One region of the Streptoverticillium reticulum genome, then DNA from elsewhere that is predicted to be linked to it. Evidence: riboswitches for the same ligand, from Rfam matches in the RefSeq annotation. Region 1 holds a riboswitch; the other holds the start of a gene.
The links. Region 1 has a riboswitch for cobalamin ahead of ACMATS_RS27015 (prenyltransferase/squalene oxidase repeat-containing protein). Riboswitches for the same ligand answer to the same signal wherever they lie in the genome.
Positions count from the first base shown of each region.

Region 2: linked by a shared signal. The riboswitch ahead of ACMATS_RS14085 (aldehyde dehydrogenase family protein) and the one ahead of ACMATS_RS27015 (prenyltransferase/squalene oxidase repeat-containing protein) in region 1 are both predicted to bind cobalamin.

Region 1 is NZ_CP179755.1:5,863,204-5,870,716, reverse strand. It holds gene ACMATS_RS27020 (aldehyde dehydrogenase) at 1-1,409, opposite strand, end outside; cobalamin riboswitch at 1,533-1,670, shown strand; gene ACMATS_RS27015 (prenyltransferase/squalene oxidase repeat-containing protein) at 1,788-3,053, shown strand; gene ACMATS_RS27010 (SCO2322 family protein) at 3,059-3,697, shown strand; gene ACMATS_RS27005 (CbiQ family ECF transporter T component) at 3,720-4,964, shown strand; gene ACMATS_RS27000 (ABC transporter ATP-binding protein) at 4,961-6,628, shown strand; gene ACMATS_RS26995 (ECF transporter S component) at 6,736-7,513, shown strand, end outside; gene ACMATS_RS26990 (steroid 3-ketoacyl-CoA thiolase) at 7,511-7,513, opposite strand, start outside.
Region 2 is NZ_CP179755.1:3,151,946-3,159,458, reverse strand. It holds gene ACMATS_RS14095 (restriction endonuclease subunit S) at 1-299, opposite strand, end outside; gene ACMATS_RS14090 (DEAD/DEAH box helicase family protein) at 296-3,976, opposite strand; cobalamin riboswitch at 4,181-4,309, shown strand; partial or broken gene ACMATS_RS14085 (aldehyde dehydrogenase family protein) at 4,512-4,967, shown strand; gene ACMATS_RS14080 (IS1182 family transposase) at 5,255-6,937, shown strand; gene ACMATS_RS14075 (GntR family transcriptional regulator) at 7,173-7,513, shown strand, end outside.

The DNA.
Region 1 (7,513 bases):
TCCGCAAACCCCTCCGGCCCGAACTCCCGACCCATCCCCGAGGACTTGTAGCCCCCGAAGGGCCCCATCATGTCCAGGCTGAAGGTGTTCACGCAGTACGTCCCCGTGCGCACCCTGCGCGCCACCTCCACGCCCCGCTCGACGTCCGCCGTCCACACGCTGCCCGACAGCCCGTAGTCCGAGTCGTCGGCGATCGCGACGGCCTCCTCCTCGTCCTCGTAGGGCAGCAGGCAGACGACCGGGCCGAAGATCTCCTCGCGGGCGATGCGCATCGCGTTGCCCACGTCCCCGAAGAGCGTCGGCTCGACGTACCAGCCCTTCTCCCGGCCGGCCGGACGGCCGCCGCCCGCGAGGATCTTGGCTCCTTCCTCCCTCCCGAATGCGATGTACTCCAGCGAGCGGTCGCGCTGCCGCCGCGTCACCAGCGGGCCGACCGCGGTCGCCGGGTCGAGCGGGTCGCCGACGGTCAACTCCGCGGCGGCCGCGGCCAACCGTTCGGCGAGCTCCGCGTAGTGGACGCGCGGGGCCAGGATGCGGGTCTGGGCAACGCACGCCTGGCCGTTGTTCATCCAGGCGCTGGGCACGATGCCCGCGACGGCCGCGTCCAGGTCGGCGTCCGGCAGAACGATGGCGGCGGACTTGCCGCCCAGTTCGAGCGTGACGCGGGTCAGGTTGCGCGCGGCGACCTCCATCACGCGCTTGCCCGCCGCGACCGACCCGGTGAAGGCCACCTTGTCGACGCCGGGGTGCCCGACGAGGTACTCGCCGGTCTCCCGCCCGGCGGGCAGGACCGACAGCACGCCCTCCGGCAGCCCTGCCTCCGCGGCGATCTCCGCGAGGAGGTACGCGTCCAGCGGCGTCTCGGGCGACGGCTTGAGGATCACCGAGCAGCCGGCCAGCAGCGCGGGCGCCAGCTTCGTGGCCGCGGTGAACTGCGGCACGTTCCAGGGCACCACGGCCGCCACCACCCCGACCGGCTCGCGCCGCACGAGCAGCGGGCCGAGCGCGCCGGCCCGGCGTTCCTCGTAGGGGAAGTCCCGGGCCACGGAGATGGCGCAGTCCCACACCATCACCGCGCCGAGCGCCTGCGCGAGGACGCTCCAGGAGTAGGGGGAGCCGTTCTGCGCGGAGATGACGCGGGCGAACTCCTCGTACCGGGCGGCGATCGCGTCCTTGATGCGGGTGACGACCGCGATCCGCTCGTCCGGCGGCAGCCCGGCCCACACCCCGGAGTCGAAGGCGGTACGGGCCGCGACCACGGCCCGGTCCACGTCGGCGGGCGCGGCGTGCGGCACGCGCCCGATGGTCTCCTCGGTGTGCGGCGAGACGACGTCGAGCACGGCGTCCGTCGCCGGTTCCACCATGGTGCCGCCGATGAAGAGCTGTCCGTGCTCGGCGATTCCGGTCATCTGTGACCCCTCCCTATCTGACGTCCCATCAGATGCCCCATCAGATGGGGATAGCAGCTCCCCGCAGGACGGGCAATGCATGCGCATGTGCGGTACGTAACCGCCCCGCCACGCATGCGGGCATCCGGTTAAGGTGTCCGGGACAACTTCATCCCACCTCGGAACGGGGGAAGCCGGTGCGAATCCGGCGCTGACCCGCAACCGTGAGCAGGGCCCCGGGCCCTGTGAGCCGGAGCACCCGTACCGAGGCGGAAAAGGCTCACCCGTCGAGGTATGCGGGGCCGGGCCGGTGCCCCGCGCCCCGGCGCGGCGACCGCCGCGCGGCTGCGTACGCCCTCCCGTACGGACTCGTACAGACACCGAGAGGCACCGACCCCCATGGCCCCCTCCTTCGCCGTCCACGCGCGCCGCGGCGCCGTGGCCCTGGCCACCGCCGCCGTGCTGGGCGCCGCCGCAGCGCCCGCGGCCTTCGCCGACGGCTCCCCGTCCCCGGCGGCCCCGGGTCTGTACGGCGCCAAGGACCCCAAGTTCGACGGTGTCTTCCGGCAGTCGCTCGCCCTCGTCGCCCAGCACGCGGTGGGCGTCTCCCCGGCCCCCGCGGCCGTGGACTGGCTGGCGGGCCAGCAGTGCTCCGACGGCGGCTTCGCCGGCTACCGGGCCGACACCGGCAAGGCCTGCGACCCCAAGGCCGGCGAGTTCACGGACGCGACCTCCGCCGCCGTGCAGGGCCTCGCCGCCGTGGGCGGCCGGGACGGCGCCGTGCAGAAGGGCCTCGGCTGGCTCAAGGAGCACCAGAACGAGGACGGCGGCTGGGGCATGACCCCCGGCGCGGCCAGCGACGCCAACTCCACCTCCATCGCGGCCGGCGCCTTCGCCGCCGCGGGCCAGGACCCGGCGAAGGCCACCGGCAAGGGCGGCAAGAGCCCGTACGACGCGCTGCTGTCCTTCCAGCTCGGCTGCGACAAGAAGGAGGACGAGCGCGGCGCGTTCGCCTACCTCCCGCAGAACGGCGAGCTGCAGGCCAACGACCTCGCCTCGACCGCGGCCGCCCTGGCCGCCCTCGGCAAGGGCTTCGGGGCCGGTGCACCGGACAAGGGCGACAAGCCCGTCAAGCCGCTGGACTGCGCGGGCGACGACAGCGCGAAGCCCAAGGACGCGGCCGCTGCGGCCGACGCCGTCGCCGGCTACCTGGCGAAGAAGCTCGACGCGAACGGCGGGCAGCTGAAGTCCTCGATGCCGGGCGCCCCGGAGGGCCCCGACTTCGGCGCCACCGCCGACGCCGTGATCGCCCTCGCCGCGGGCGGGCACCGCGAGGCGGCCGGCAAGCCGCTGGCGTGGCTGCAGTCCAAGGACAGCAAGACCGCCGAGTGGGCCGCGGGCGACCCGGGCCGCCTCGCCAAGCTGATCCTCGCCGCGCACACCGCGGGCGCCGACCCGCGCGCCTTCGGCGGCGCGGACCTGGTGCAGCAGCTCGCCGCGACGGGCCCGAAGCCGGAGGCCGCGGCTTCGGAGAAGCCGTCGGCCGAGGAGAAGAAGGACGGCGGCAGCGACTCCACCCGCTGGTGGGTCCTGGGCGCCGCCTTCATCGCCAGCGTCGGCGTCGGCATCCTCCTCAGCGGCCGCATGAAGAAGAACCAGCAGTGACACGGGTGATGCGCGGAGCCGGTGCGCTTCTGGCGGCCGGGATGCTCGCAGTGCTCGGCGCGGCCCCCGCGCAGGCGGCCGGCTACCGCTACTGGTCCTTCTGGCAGGCGGCGGGCGGCGGCAAGGACTGGACGTACGCCACGCAGGGCCCCGCCACCGCACGCCCCGGCGACGGGGAGACGATCGGCTTCCGCTTCGCCGTCAGCGAGGACTCCGCGCAGGCGGCGAAGCCGCGGGGCGCGGCCGACTTCGCGGCGGTGTGCGACGCCACGCCCGCGAAGGACGGCAGCAAGCGGGTGGCCGTCGTCCTCGACTTCGGCACGGCCGCGGACGCCCCCGCGGGCGCCGCCCCGCCGGCCGCGCGCACCGCGTGCGCGCAGGTCGGCACGGACGCGAGCGCCGGGGAGGCGCTGGCCGCGGTGGCGAAGCCGCTGCGCTACAACTCCTCCGCGCTGCTGTGCGCGATCGCCGGATACCCGGAGTCGGGCTGCGGCGAGCAGGTGGGCGGCGGCAGCAGGCCCGCGGCCGGACCGGAGAAGAAGAAGGACGACGGCGGGCCCTCCGCCGGCCTGGTCGCGGGCATCGCGGCCGTGGCCGTCCTCGGCGCGGCCGCCGTCTGGCAGACCCGCCGCCGGCGCGGATAGGAACGCGGACAGGGAACATCGGGTGAGGAACAGCGGCGCTCTGCACGCCGGCGCATGGTGGATCTGGGCCCTGGGGCTGGCCGCGGCGGCATCGCGGACGACCAACCCCCTGCTGCTCGGCCTGCTCGTCGGCGTCGCGGGCTATGTGGTGGCGGCCCGGCGGACGGACGCGCCGTGGGCGCGCTCGTACGGGGCGTTCCTCAAGCTCGGGCTGGCCGTCATCGGCATCCGCCTGGTCTTCGCGGTGCTCCTGGGCTCGCCGATCCCCGGTACGCACACGCTGCTCACGCTCCCCGAGGTCCCGCTGCCCGACTGGGCGCGCGGGGTGCGCATCGGCGGCCGGGTGACCGCGGAGGGCCTGGTCTTCGCCCTGTACGACGGGCTGAAGCTGGCCGCCCTGCTGGTCTGCGTGGGCGCGGCGAACGCCCTCGCCAACCCGGCGCGGCTGCTGAAGTCCCTGCCGGGTGCGCTGTACGAGGCCGGGGTGGCGGTCGTGGTCGCGATGACGTTCGCGCCGAACCTGGTCGCGGACGTGGCCCGGCTGCGCGCCGCCCGGCGCCTGCGGGGCCGCCCGGACCGGGGCCCGAAGGCCCTGCTGCAGGTGGGGGTGCCGGTGCTGGAGGGCGCGCTGGAACGGTCGGTGGCCATGGCGGCGGCGATGGACGCACGGGGCTACGGGCGCACGGCCCAAGTCCCGCGCTCCGTACGGCACGTGACGAACGTCCTGACGCTCGGGGGCCTGACCGGGGTGTGCGCCGGGACGTACGGGCTGCTGGCGGACGAGGGTGCCGGGTACGGCGTCCCCGTCCTGCTGCTCGGCCTGGCGGCCGCGCTCGGGGGGCTGTTGCTGGGCGGACGCCGGTCCGTTCGGACCCGGTACCGGCCGGATGTGTGGGGGGTGCGGGCGTGGCTGGTGTCGGGGTCGGGCATCGCGGTGGCGGTGCTGATGGCTCTGGCACCGGAGGCTCCGCTGCACCCGGGTGTGGTCCCGCTGACGGCACCGGTGTTGCCGCTGGGGGCGGCGGGGGCGGTGCTGATCGGTTTGCTGCCGGCGTTTGTTGGGGTGCCCCGGCCCCGAACCCCCGGTCCTCAAACGCCGGACGGGCTGAAGTTGCCCGGCACGGGCACAAATCAGCCCGTCCGGCGTTTGAGGACGAGCGGCGAAGCCGCGATCAGCGGGGGTCTGGGGGCGGCAGCCCCCAGGAAACGGGAAGGGGCGGGTCAGGGGCAAAGAAAATCCACCCACGACGACGAGGCTGCACAGTGATCCGGTTCGAGAACGTGTCCGTCACCTACGACGGCGCCGACACCCCCACCCTCCACAACGCGGACCTCACCGTCCCCGAGGGCGAGTTGTGCCTGCTGGTCGGCCCCTCCGGCACCGGCAAGTCCACCCTCCTCGGCACCGTCAGCGGCCTCGTTCCGCACTTCACCGGCGGCACCCTCCGCGGCCGCGTCACCGTCGCGGGACGTGACACCCGCACGCACCGCCCCCGCGAACTCGCCGACGTCGTCGGCACGGTGGGCCAGGACCCCCTCGCGCACTTCGTCACCGACACCGTCGAGGACGAACTCGCCTACGGCATGGAGTCCCTCGGTCTCGCCCCGCACACCATGCGCCGCCGCGTCGAGGAGACCCTGGACCTGCTCGGGCTCGCCGCCCTGCGCGACCGGCCCATCATCACCCTCTCCGGCGGGCAGCAACAGCGCGTCGCCATCGGCTCGGTGCTGACCACGCACCCGCAGGTGCTGGTCCTGGACGAGCCCACCTCCGCCCTGGACCCGGCGGCCGCCGAGGAGGTGCTGGCCGTGCTGCAGCGCCTGGTGCACGACCTCGGCACCACCGTGCTGATGGCCGAACACCGCCTGGAGCGCGTCGTCCAGTACGCGGACCGGCTGATCCTGCTGCCCTCCCCCGGCGCGGCCCCCGTCACCGGCACCCCGGCCGAGGTCATGGCGGTCTCGCCCGTCCAGCCGCCGGTGGTGGCCCTGGGCCGGCTCGCCGGGTGGTCCCCACTGCCCCTCTCCGTCCGCGACGCCCGCCGCCGCGCGGCCCCGCTGCGCGAGCGCCTCGCCGGGTCGGTCCCGGAACCCGCGCCCGCACCCGCACCCCCGCGGCAGCGCCGCGCCGGCCTGTTCCGCAAACCGGCCCGCGCCGAGGCCGCTCCCGCACCCGTCGCCGAAGCGTCCGGCCTGGCCGTCCGCCACGGCCGCGTCGACGCGCTGCGCGACATCGGCCTGACCGTCCGGGCCGGCGAGACCGTCGCCCTCATGGGCCGCAACGGAGCCGGCAAGTCGACCCTCCTGCGCACCCTCGTCGGCATGCACGAACCCGCCCGCGGCACGGTGCGCGTCGGCGACGCCGTACCGCACCGCACGAACCCGCGCCGGCTCCTCCGGCGCGTCGGCCTCGTCCCGCAGGACCCGCGCGACCTGCTGTACGCGGACACGGTGGCCGCGGAGTGCACCGCCGCCGACCAGGACGCGGGCGCAAACCCCGGCACCTGCCGGGAGTTGGTCTCCGACCTGCTGCCGGACATACCCGACGCCACCCACCCCCGCGACCTCTCCGAGGGCCAACGCCTCGCGCTCGCCCTGGCGGTGGTGCTCGCCGCCCGTCCCCCTCTCCTGCTCCTGGACGAACCCACGCGCGGCCTCGACTACGCGGCCAAGGCCCGCCTGGTGGAGATCCTCCGAGCCCGCGCCGCCGAGGGGCACGCCATCGTGCTGGCCACGCACGACGTGGAGCTCGCGGCGGAACTGGCGCACCGCGTCCTGATCCTGGCCGAGGGCGAGATCGTGGCGGACGGCCCGACCGCGGAGGTCGTGGTCTCGTCCCCGTCCTTCGCCCCCCAGGTCTCGAAGATCCTGGCCCCGCAGCCGTGGCTGACGGTGCCACAGGTGCGGGAGGCGCTGGGGGTGATGGCGTGAGGGGGTTCGTCAAGGGGCCTGCGGCCCCTTCTCCCCCGCCGCAACGGCGAGCAACCACGACGGCGGAATCCGGCGGTGCCGGACCGGCCGACCGCCAGGCCCGAGCGATCCGTCTCGGGGCCCGCTCGGTGGCCGCCCTCCTCCTGGTGTCCGCCATCGGCGTAGCCGCGTTCGCCTGGCCCCTCATGGCCGCCCCCACGTCGAGCCTCGCGCATGCGAACGACGCCCCCTGGCTGTTCGCCGCCCTGCTCCCCCTCCTCCTCGCCGTCGTCGTGGCGACGATCGCCGACTCCGGCCTGGACGCCAAGGCCATCGCCATGCTCGGCGTCCTCGCCGCCGCGGGGGCCGCGCTCCGCCCCCTCGGTGCGGGCACGGCCGGCATCGAGCCGATGTTCTTCCTGATGGTGCTGTCCGGCCGCGTCCTCGGCCCCGGCTTCGGGTTCGTCCTCGGCTCGCTCTCGATGTTCGCGTCGGCCCTGCTGACCGGCGGCGTCGGGCCGTGGATGCCGTTCCAGATGCTGGCCATGGGCTGGGTCTCCATGGGCGCGGGCCTGCTGCCCGCGCCCGACCGGCTGCGCGGGCGGCGGGAGTCGGCGATGCTGGCCGCGTACGGGGCGGTCGCGTCCGTCCTCTACGGCACGGTGATGAACCTCCAGGGCTGGCCCTACATCGGCTCCCTGGCCTCCGGGGTGTCCTTCGTCCCCGGCGACCCGCTCCCCGACAACCTGGCGCGCTTCGTGGCGTACTGCCTGGCCACGTCCCTCGGCTGGGACCTGCCGCGCGCGCTCGTCACGGTGACCGCGACGCTCGCGCTCGGCCCGGTCGTCCTCAGGGCCCTGCGCCGGGCGACCCGGCGGGCCGCGTTCGAGGCGCCCGCACGGTTCA
Region 2 (7,513 bases), 2.7 Mb from region 1:
GGCGTGATCTTGGCGAAGAGAACGTCGTTCTCCTGGAAACGTGTCAGCGACTTCTTCTTGAAGTCGCCGTACCGCACCTGACTGGACGCATCAATACGCCCCGTTTCGGCCTCAACGGCAGCCATGGGTACTTGGGAAATGAAGTCGCCGTCTTCGGGCTCATCGTCGAAGGCACGCGGGTTGACATCGCACAGTTCCGCCAGCGTCGCCCGAGCCCACCCCCGAGGCAGCTCCCCGGTGCCCCCGCCCGGAAGCTCCTCCCGGCCGTCACCGGAATCCGCACCCAACCCCAGCGTCACGCGCCCAGCTCCCTGTCCAGTTCGTCGAGGATCTCTTCTGCCCGATCCTCGCCAAACTCCGCGAGGAATCCGTCCGTGCCGTTCATCTTCGTGAACGGGGCGTAGTCGAGGTCGGCGGTGTCGAAGCGTACACGCTCGACTGTCGCACCGGCGATGTGGTCGAGCCACCAGCGTTCGGTGTCGGTGAAGGTCACGCCCGCCTGTGCCTGCCGGGCCAGCCAGGCCGCGTACCGCTCCCGTACCGCCTCCTCATGCGGGCGCGGCAGGGCGGCGCCTTCGTCCGCGCCGCCCGCCAGCTCGTACCGCAGCAGTGCTAGCAGGTCGGCCGCGGTGCGGGCGGCGGACCGGTTCGCCGTCACGGCCTCGCCCACCTGCTCGTAGCAGCGCCACAGCTTCTCCGCCGTCCAGGCGCGCGGCGGGCGTGCCACGGCCCGCGCCAGGTCCTTCAGGCGCCGCAGAGCCTCGCGGGGTGGTACGGGTGAGTCGGCCGAGAAGGCGAGGGAGAGCGCCGCCATCTCGTCCCGGTGCTCCTTGACGTACGCCTGCCAGTCGTGGATGGTCTCGCGTGCCGTCGACTCGACCTCCGGGACGGCGCCGGCCGATACCAGAGCGTCGCGGCTCGTCTCGTCGTACAGGATGTCCTTCGCGCGGCGCATCTCCAGCAGGCGGTTGCGGAGTTCGGGGTTCGAGGCCAACGGGCGTAGCGCCCGCTCGGTCACGTCCCGTACGGCCTGGTCGGGGTCGAGGCCGAGGCGTTCGGCGGCCTCGCGGGTCTTGGCCTGCTCGTCGATCGAAACGGCGTCGACCATCTTGTGCACGATGTGCTTCAGCGGTACGCCGCCGGTGAGCGTCTCGATCTCGGTGTGCTCCTCGTCGGTCATCTGGAGGTCGAGCTTGGCCAGACGCGAGGCCAGAGTCGAGACGTGGTTGTCCTCCGCGACACCCCGGGCGGTGAGGCGGAGGAGCTTCTCAAGGTTGAGGTCCTTCTCCGTGTGCTGCTCCAGTGGACCGGCGTCCACCTTCGGCTTCCGGGTCACGCCCACCGCGTCGACGATCACGAAGTGCGTCTTGGGACCGACGCCTGGGGTGACGCGCTCGAACTCGGTCAGCGAGAGGGTGCGGGCGCCACGGCCCTTCATCTGCTCGAAGTAGGCCCAGCTCTTGACGTCCCGAAGGAAGAGCAGGCATTCGAGGGGCTTGACGTCGGTGCCCGTGGCGATCATGTCCACGGTGACGGCGATGCGCAGCTGCGGCAGGTTGCGGAAGTCGGAGAGCCGTTCCGCAGGCTTCTTCGCCGCGTGCGTGATCTTCGCGCAGAAGTCGTTGCCCTTGCCGAAGACATCGCGAATGACCTCGACGATCTCCTCGGCGTGGTTGTCGTTCTTGGCGAAGACGAGCGTCTTAGGGACGTATATTTCGTCCCACAGCAGCTCGCCGGTCTCCTTGTCGCGCTTGGCGCGCTCGGGGAAGATCTCGGTGAACAGACGCTCGCGGAAGGTGCGGACGACAGTCCGTAGCTGGTCCTTGCTGATCACGCCGACGCCGACTTCCGTCGCTCCGTAGGAGACGTCCTCGTCGAAGTCCTCGTAGCGCTGACGGCGGGTGCGGCGGTCGCGGACCGGGATGGTGCCGCGCGCGATGACGCCGCCCTCACCGGTTATCCGGGTCAGAATCTCGTACACCTGGAAGTCGACGTTGACGCCGTCGGCGACCGCCTCCGGGTACGTGTACTCGCTGACTAGGTTCCCGTTGAAGTAGCCGAAGGTCTGCGCGACGGGTGTCGCGGTGAGGCCGACGACGGGCGCGTCGAAGTACTCCAGCACGGAACGCCACTTGCCGTAGATGGAGCGGTGGCACTCGTCCACGACGATCAGGTCGAACGACTCGGGCGGGATGCCGGGGTTGTAGCCGACGCGGATGTCGCCCGCCACGTCGTACGCGTACTCCTCCTCGCCGTCCTCGCCCTGCGTGGCGGGGACGGTCGCGCCCGTCAGCTCCATATAGAGGCGCTGCACCGTGGAGACGACGACCTTCGCGGAGGGGTTCATGCCCTCGGCGCCCAGGCGCTGCACGTTGAACAGGTCGGCGAAGGTGCGGTTCGTGTCGGGCGTCGTGAAGTTCTCGAACTCGTTCTGCGCCTGGGCGCCCAGATTGTTCCGGTCCACCAGGAACAGGACCCGCTCGGCCTGCGCGTACTTGAGCATCCGGTACGAGAACGTGACAGCCGTGTACGTCTTGCCGGCGCCCGTCGCCATCTGTACGAGGGAGCGGGACTGACCCGTGCCCTGCTGGCCCTTGCCCAGCGCCACAGACTGCTCCACGCCGCGCACCGCCTTGATCTGGGCGGGGCGCAGGGGGCGCTCGTCTAGGTCGGGCATGCGCAGGCGCAGTCGGGCGCGGTAGGAGGGTGCCTGAGGGTCCTGTTCGGCCTGGCGGATCCAGCGGGACAGGGTGCGGGGCTGGTGGAAGGAGAAGATCCGCCTGCTGCGCGAGTCGGGGTCAAGGGTGTTGCGGAACCGGGTCTCGCCACCGTCCGACACGTAGCGGAACGGCAGCGGGGTGCGCCAGGCGATCAGACGTTGCTGCGCCTCGGTGGGGTGGTCGGCGTACCGGTCGGCCTGAGCCTCGGCGGCCGTCAGGTCGGCGCCCTCCCGCTTGGCCTCGATCACCCCAACCAGCTTCCGCTCCACGTACAGGGCGTAGTCGGCGCGGCCTGTGGCGGTGGTCGTCTCGCGGACGGCGACACCGCTGCCGCGCCGGTCCCCCTGGACGTACAGGTTGAGGTTGCCGCCCGCGTCCTGGACGCTCCAGCCCGCGTCGATGAGCATCTCGTCGAGACGGGTACGCACCTGCGCCTCGGTGAGGGGCTCGCGGGCCGCTTGCTCGGCGTTCTCCAGGAGACGGGCACGCTCGGCCACCGCCTCGGAGGCGGCGCTGGGGTTGGTGACCTGCTCGCGCAACAGCCGGGCGTCGGCCGCGGACTGAGCCTGCTGGAGCGCCGCGAGCTGATCGTGCATGGCGGCAACCTGGCGGGCGAGCTCCTCGCGCACCGTCGCTGCGTCGGCGAGTTCCCGCTCCGCCGTGAGGCGGGCGGCCTGTTCTGCCTGTGCCTGGGACGCCTGACCCTCGTAAGTGAGACGAGCCTCCTCCAGCGCGCGCCGGGTCTCCTCCACCTGTGCGCGCAGGGCAGTGTTCTGCGCGGCCGGTGTGCGTGCCGGATCCGGTGGAACGAACGTGTGCTGTTCGCGGGACCCGGTGATCAGTCGGTGGTACCAGACGCCGAGCCGGTGACAGGTCCGCAGGGCTCGGAAGGCATCGTCCGGGGCGTCATAGTCGTCGTGGTTGGCCTTGTTGCCGAGAACGCGGACCTCGTGGAACGCGGGTCCCACGTTGCCGTGCAGATAGCCTTCCCTATCGAGGGCTGCCAGGCGCTCGACCTGCTTGCTCCCGGCGAACTGGACACGACCCCGGCGCACCAGATCGGAAGCGAGTGCCTCACCGAACTGCCGGGACTTGATCAACGAGGTGTTCGGGTCGGTGAAGACATTGGCCTCGGCGCCCGAGCCATAAGCGACGAGCAGCGGCAGATGGTCGTACAGGAAACCGAAGTTACGTGAGGTGCGGGCAAGTTCGGCGAGTCTCGGGTCCGGCGTCTGTGCCGCGCCACCTGCGCTCATCAGAGGGGTACCGCTCTTCCTGGGGTGCTGTACGACGTGGAGTGCTCAGGTTGTCCGGGTGCGGAGAAGGGATCATCGAGCTTAGTGCCGGGGGTGCGTCGGCGCCAGGAGTTTCATGTTGCTGGAGACCGCAGCAGAGGCCGCACCCGAGATGCAGGCGGAGGGTGACTCGGCTCCGTGAAGCCGCGTACGACCCGCAGTGCAGGGAAGTCGGTGTGAATCCGGCACGGTCCCCTCACGGCGACTGGGGAGCGCGCCGTCGAGCAGGACGCCACTGACGAGCTGGACGCCGGGAACGTGGACGGCGCGCGCTGATCCGGGAGTCAGGATACCGGCCGCGGGATGTTCCGTGTTGTCCACGAGGGTGGGGCTGACGCGCATGGCACCGGTGTGTACCCACGACCGTGGCGAACCCACCCTCTGACAGGATTTTGACCATACGCGATCTCGCGCCCCCGGCATGCGTACGCCACCCGCGTACGTATGCCGGGGGCGGCGCACCATCCCCGGATCCCTCCTGAGAGAGCAAGCAGCCATGGTCCGCGAGCATGAACGGGCCTCCGTGCGCGAGTTGACTCACTTCTTCGGCGGCAAGCACACCCCGGGAACCTCAGGGGCGCACGGCGAGGTGTACGGTCCCAACACCGGCGAGGTCCAGGCCCTGGTGTCCCGCGAGTTGTACCGAGATGGAGCGGTCATCGCCAACGCCGCCAACGCGCAACTCGATTGGGGCTAGTGAACCCCGCAGCACCGTGCCCGGGTCCTGATGCGGTCCCTTCAGTTCGCCGAGCGGGAGAAGGACGGGCTGGCCCGCTTGTTGTCCGCCGAGCAGGGCAAGGTGATCGCCGACGCGCACGGCGATGTCCAGTGAGGACTGGAGGTAGTGGAGTTCGCGGCGGGTATCCTTCACCTCCGCAAGGGATAGTTCACTGACAACGCCGACACCAGCATCGCCGCCCACTCGCTGCGCGCCCCGGCCGGACTCTCGGCCTGCAGGCGTTCTGGGCTTTTCCGGTTTTTGGCAACACATCTGACGGAACATGTGCAAATTCTTGGCCGTGAATGCACCGTGCTGGACAGGTGCTGGATGCGCCCGCGTTTCTGCAGATAAAAGGCTTATTGTCGAGTTCCGCTTCAACGTCTGACGGCCGCAGCGCCTTCGGGGCCGGACCTTCGGGACGCTGTTGGTCTATTCGGTCTCTCGCGTGACGTCGGTCCTCATAACCCGGTTGTGGTCGTGGGGACCGACGTTTTTGCGCACGGGGGGGGTGGGTGTCGATGTCGATGCAGCCGAAGGGTCCGGGGGAGATTCCGGCAGAGACGGTGCGGGTGGCTCGCGCCGCGTTCCCGAAGGGGAGCCTGGCAATCCGGGTGCGGGACGAGCTCGGGGTGCTGTTCCGTGACGAGGACTTCGCGGATCTGTTTGCTGTGCGTGGCCGGCCTGCCTGGTCTCCCGCCAGGCTGGCTCTGGTGTCGGTGCTGCAGTTCGTTGAGGGGCTGACCGACCGCCAGGCCGCGGAGGCGGTTCGGGCGCGGATCGACTACAAGTACGCGCTCGGGCTTCAACTCGACGATCCAGGCTTCGATTTCTCGGTGCTGTCGGAGTTCCGGGACCGGCTGGCCGCCTCGGACGGCGGGCGTCGGGTGCTGGATGGTGTGCTGGCCGCGGCCCGGGAGAAGGGGCTGCTCAAGAGCGCGGGCCGGGCCCGGACGGACTCCTCGCACGTGCTGTCGTCGGCACGTGACCTGCGTCGGCTGGAACTGGTGGCGGAGACGTTGCGGGCGGCGCTGAACGCTCTTGCGCAGACCGCTGGCGACTGGCTGGTGCAGGTCGCGGGGCCGGACTGGTTCCGCCACTACGCCACGCGGGCCGAGGACTCCCGGTTTCCCAAAGCCAGCGCGAAGCGAGACGAAGTGGGAGCCCGAATCGGCCGGGACGGCATGCACCTGCTCCAGGCGGTCCGCGCCGCCGATGCCCCGGCGGGACTGCACGAGCTTCAGGAAGTAGAGGCCCTGCGCCGAGTGTGGGTGCAGGAGTTCTCGGTGGTGGAGGGGGAGGTGAGGTGCAGGGACCCAAAAGACCGGCCGCCGGGCGCGATGCGCCTGGTCACCCCCTATGACCTGGACGCTCGGGTCGGTGTCAAGCGGGACACCAAGTGGGACGGGTACAAAGTCCATCTCACCGAGACCTGTGGTGAGGACGTGCCGAACCTGGTCACCAACGTGGCGACCACCGTGGCCACGGTCGCGGACAGCATGATGAACGACGAGATCCACACGTCCCTCGCGGCCAGAAATTGCCTGCCCAGCGAGCACTGGGTGGACGCCGGCTATCCCACCGCCGCCCGCGTCCTCGCCGCCCGCAACGATCACGGCGTCGAACTGCACGGGCCGCTGACCGGCAACACCTCGGCCCAGGCCAACGGCGCCTTCGGGCTGGACGCGTTCACCATCGACTGGGAACGCAGGCAGGCCACCTGCCCCAGCGGGGCCACCGCCACGCAGTGGTATCCCCGCACCGATTCAAAGGGCCTGCCGGTGATCCGTGTGCGGTTTCCCGACAGCCGCTGCGGCCCCTGCCCCGACCGGCGTTCATGCATCAAGTCGGCCTCCAGCCGCGGTCGGGAGATCATGCTGCGGCAGCACCGGGCCGAACACGACGCCATCCGCAGCATCCGCGCCGAGCAGCAGACCGACGCCTGGAAAGAGCGCTACAAGATCCGCGCCGGTGTCGAGGGCACCATCTCGCAGGCCGTCGGGCGCTGCGGCCTGCGCAGATCCCGTTACCGGGGTTTGGCGAAGACCAGTCTCCAGCACCAGTTCACCGCAGCAGCCCTCAACCTCACCCGCATCGACGCCCATCTCACCGGCACACCACGAGCCCGCACCCGCACCAGCCACTTCGCGCGACTTTGCCCCGTCGAGCTGATGCTCGACGGGGCAAAGCAGGGGCCGAATTAGCCAGCAGCGTCCTTCGGGTCCGGCCCTTTCGCGTTCCTGACTCCCCGTGACCGCGACCCGCCCCGCATCGATGCAGAAGTGCTCCCGGTGCGTGCTCCCCGCATGTGCCGCTGCTTCTCAACTACGCACCGCCGACCTGCAATTCACCACATCCGGTGATTCGTTGGCCTAGAGTTGCGCTCCGCAACCGACGGTTGCCAAGCTGTTGCGGACTGTCAACCCCTTGGGAGTGGACGTGGCATTCGGTGACCAGCCCGCATATCTCCGTGTGGCCGGCGATCTGCGCCAGAAGATCGTGGCGGGCGAGCTGCCGCCGCACACCCGGCTCCCCTCCCAGGCGAGGATCCGGGAGCAGTACGGCGTCTCGGACACGGTGGCCCTGGAGGCCCGCAAGGTCCTGATGGCCGAGGGCCTGGTCGAGGGGCGTTCCGGGTCCGGGACGTACGTCCGCGAGCAGCCCGTGCCGCGGGCCGTGGTGCGCACGGGGTATCGCGCGCTGGGCGACTCGACGCCCTTCCGGCAGGAGCAGGCCGACGAGCGGGTCGGCGGCACCTGGGAGTCGCGCAGCGAGCAGGG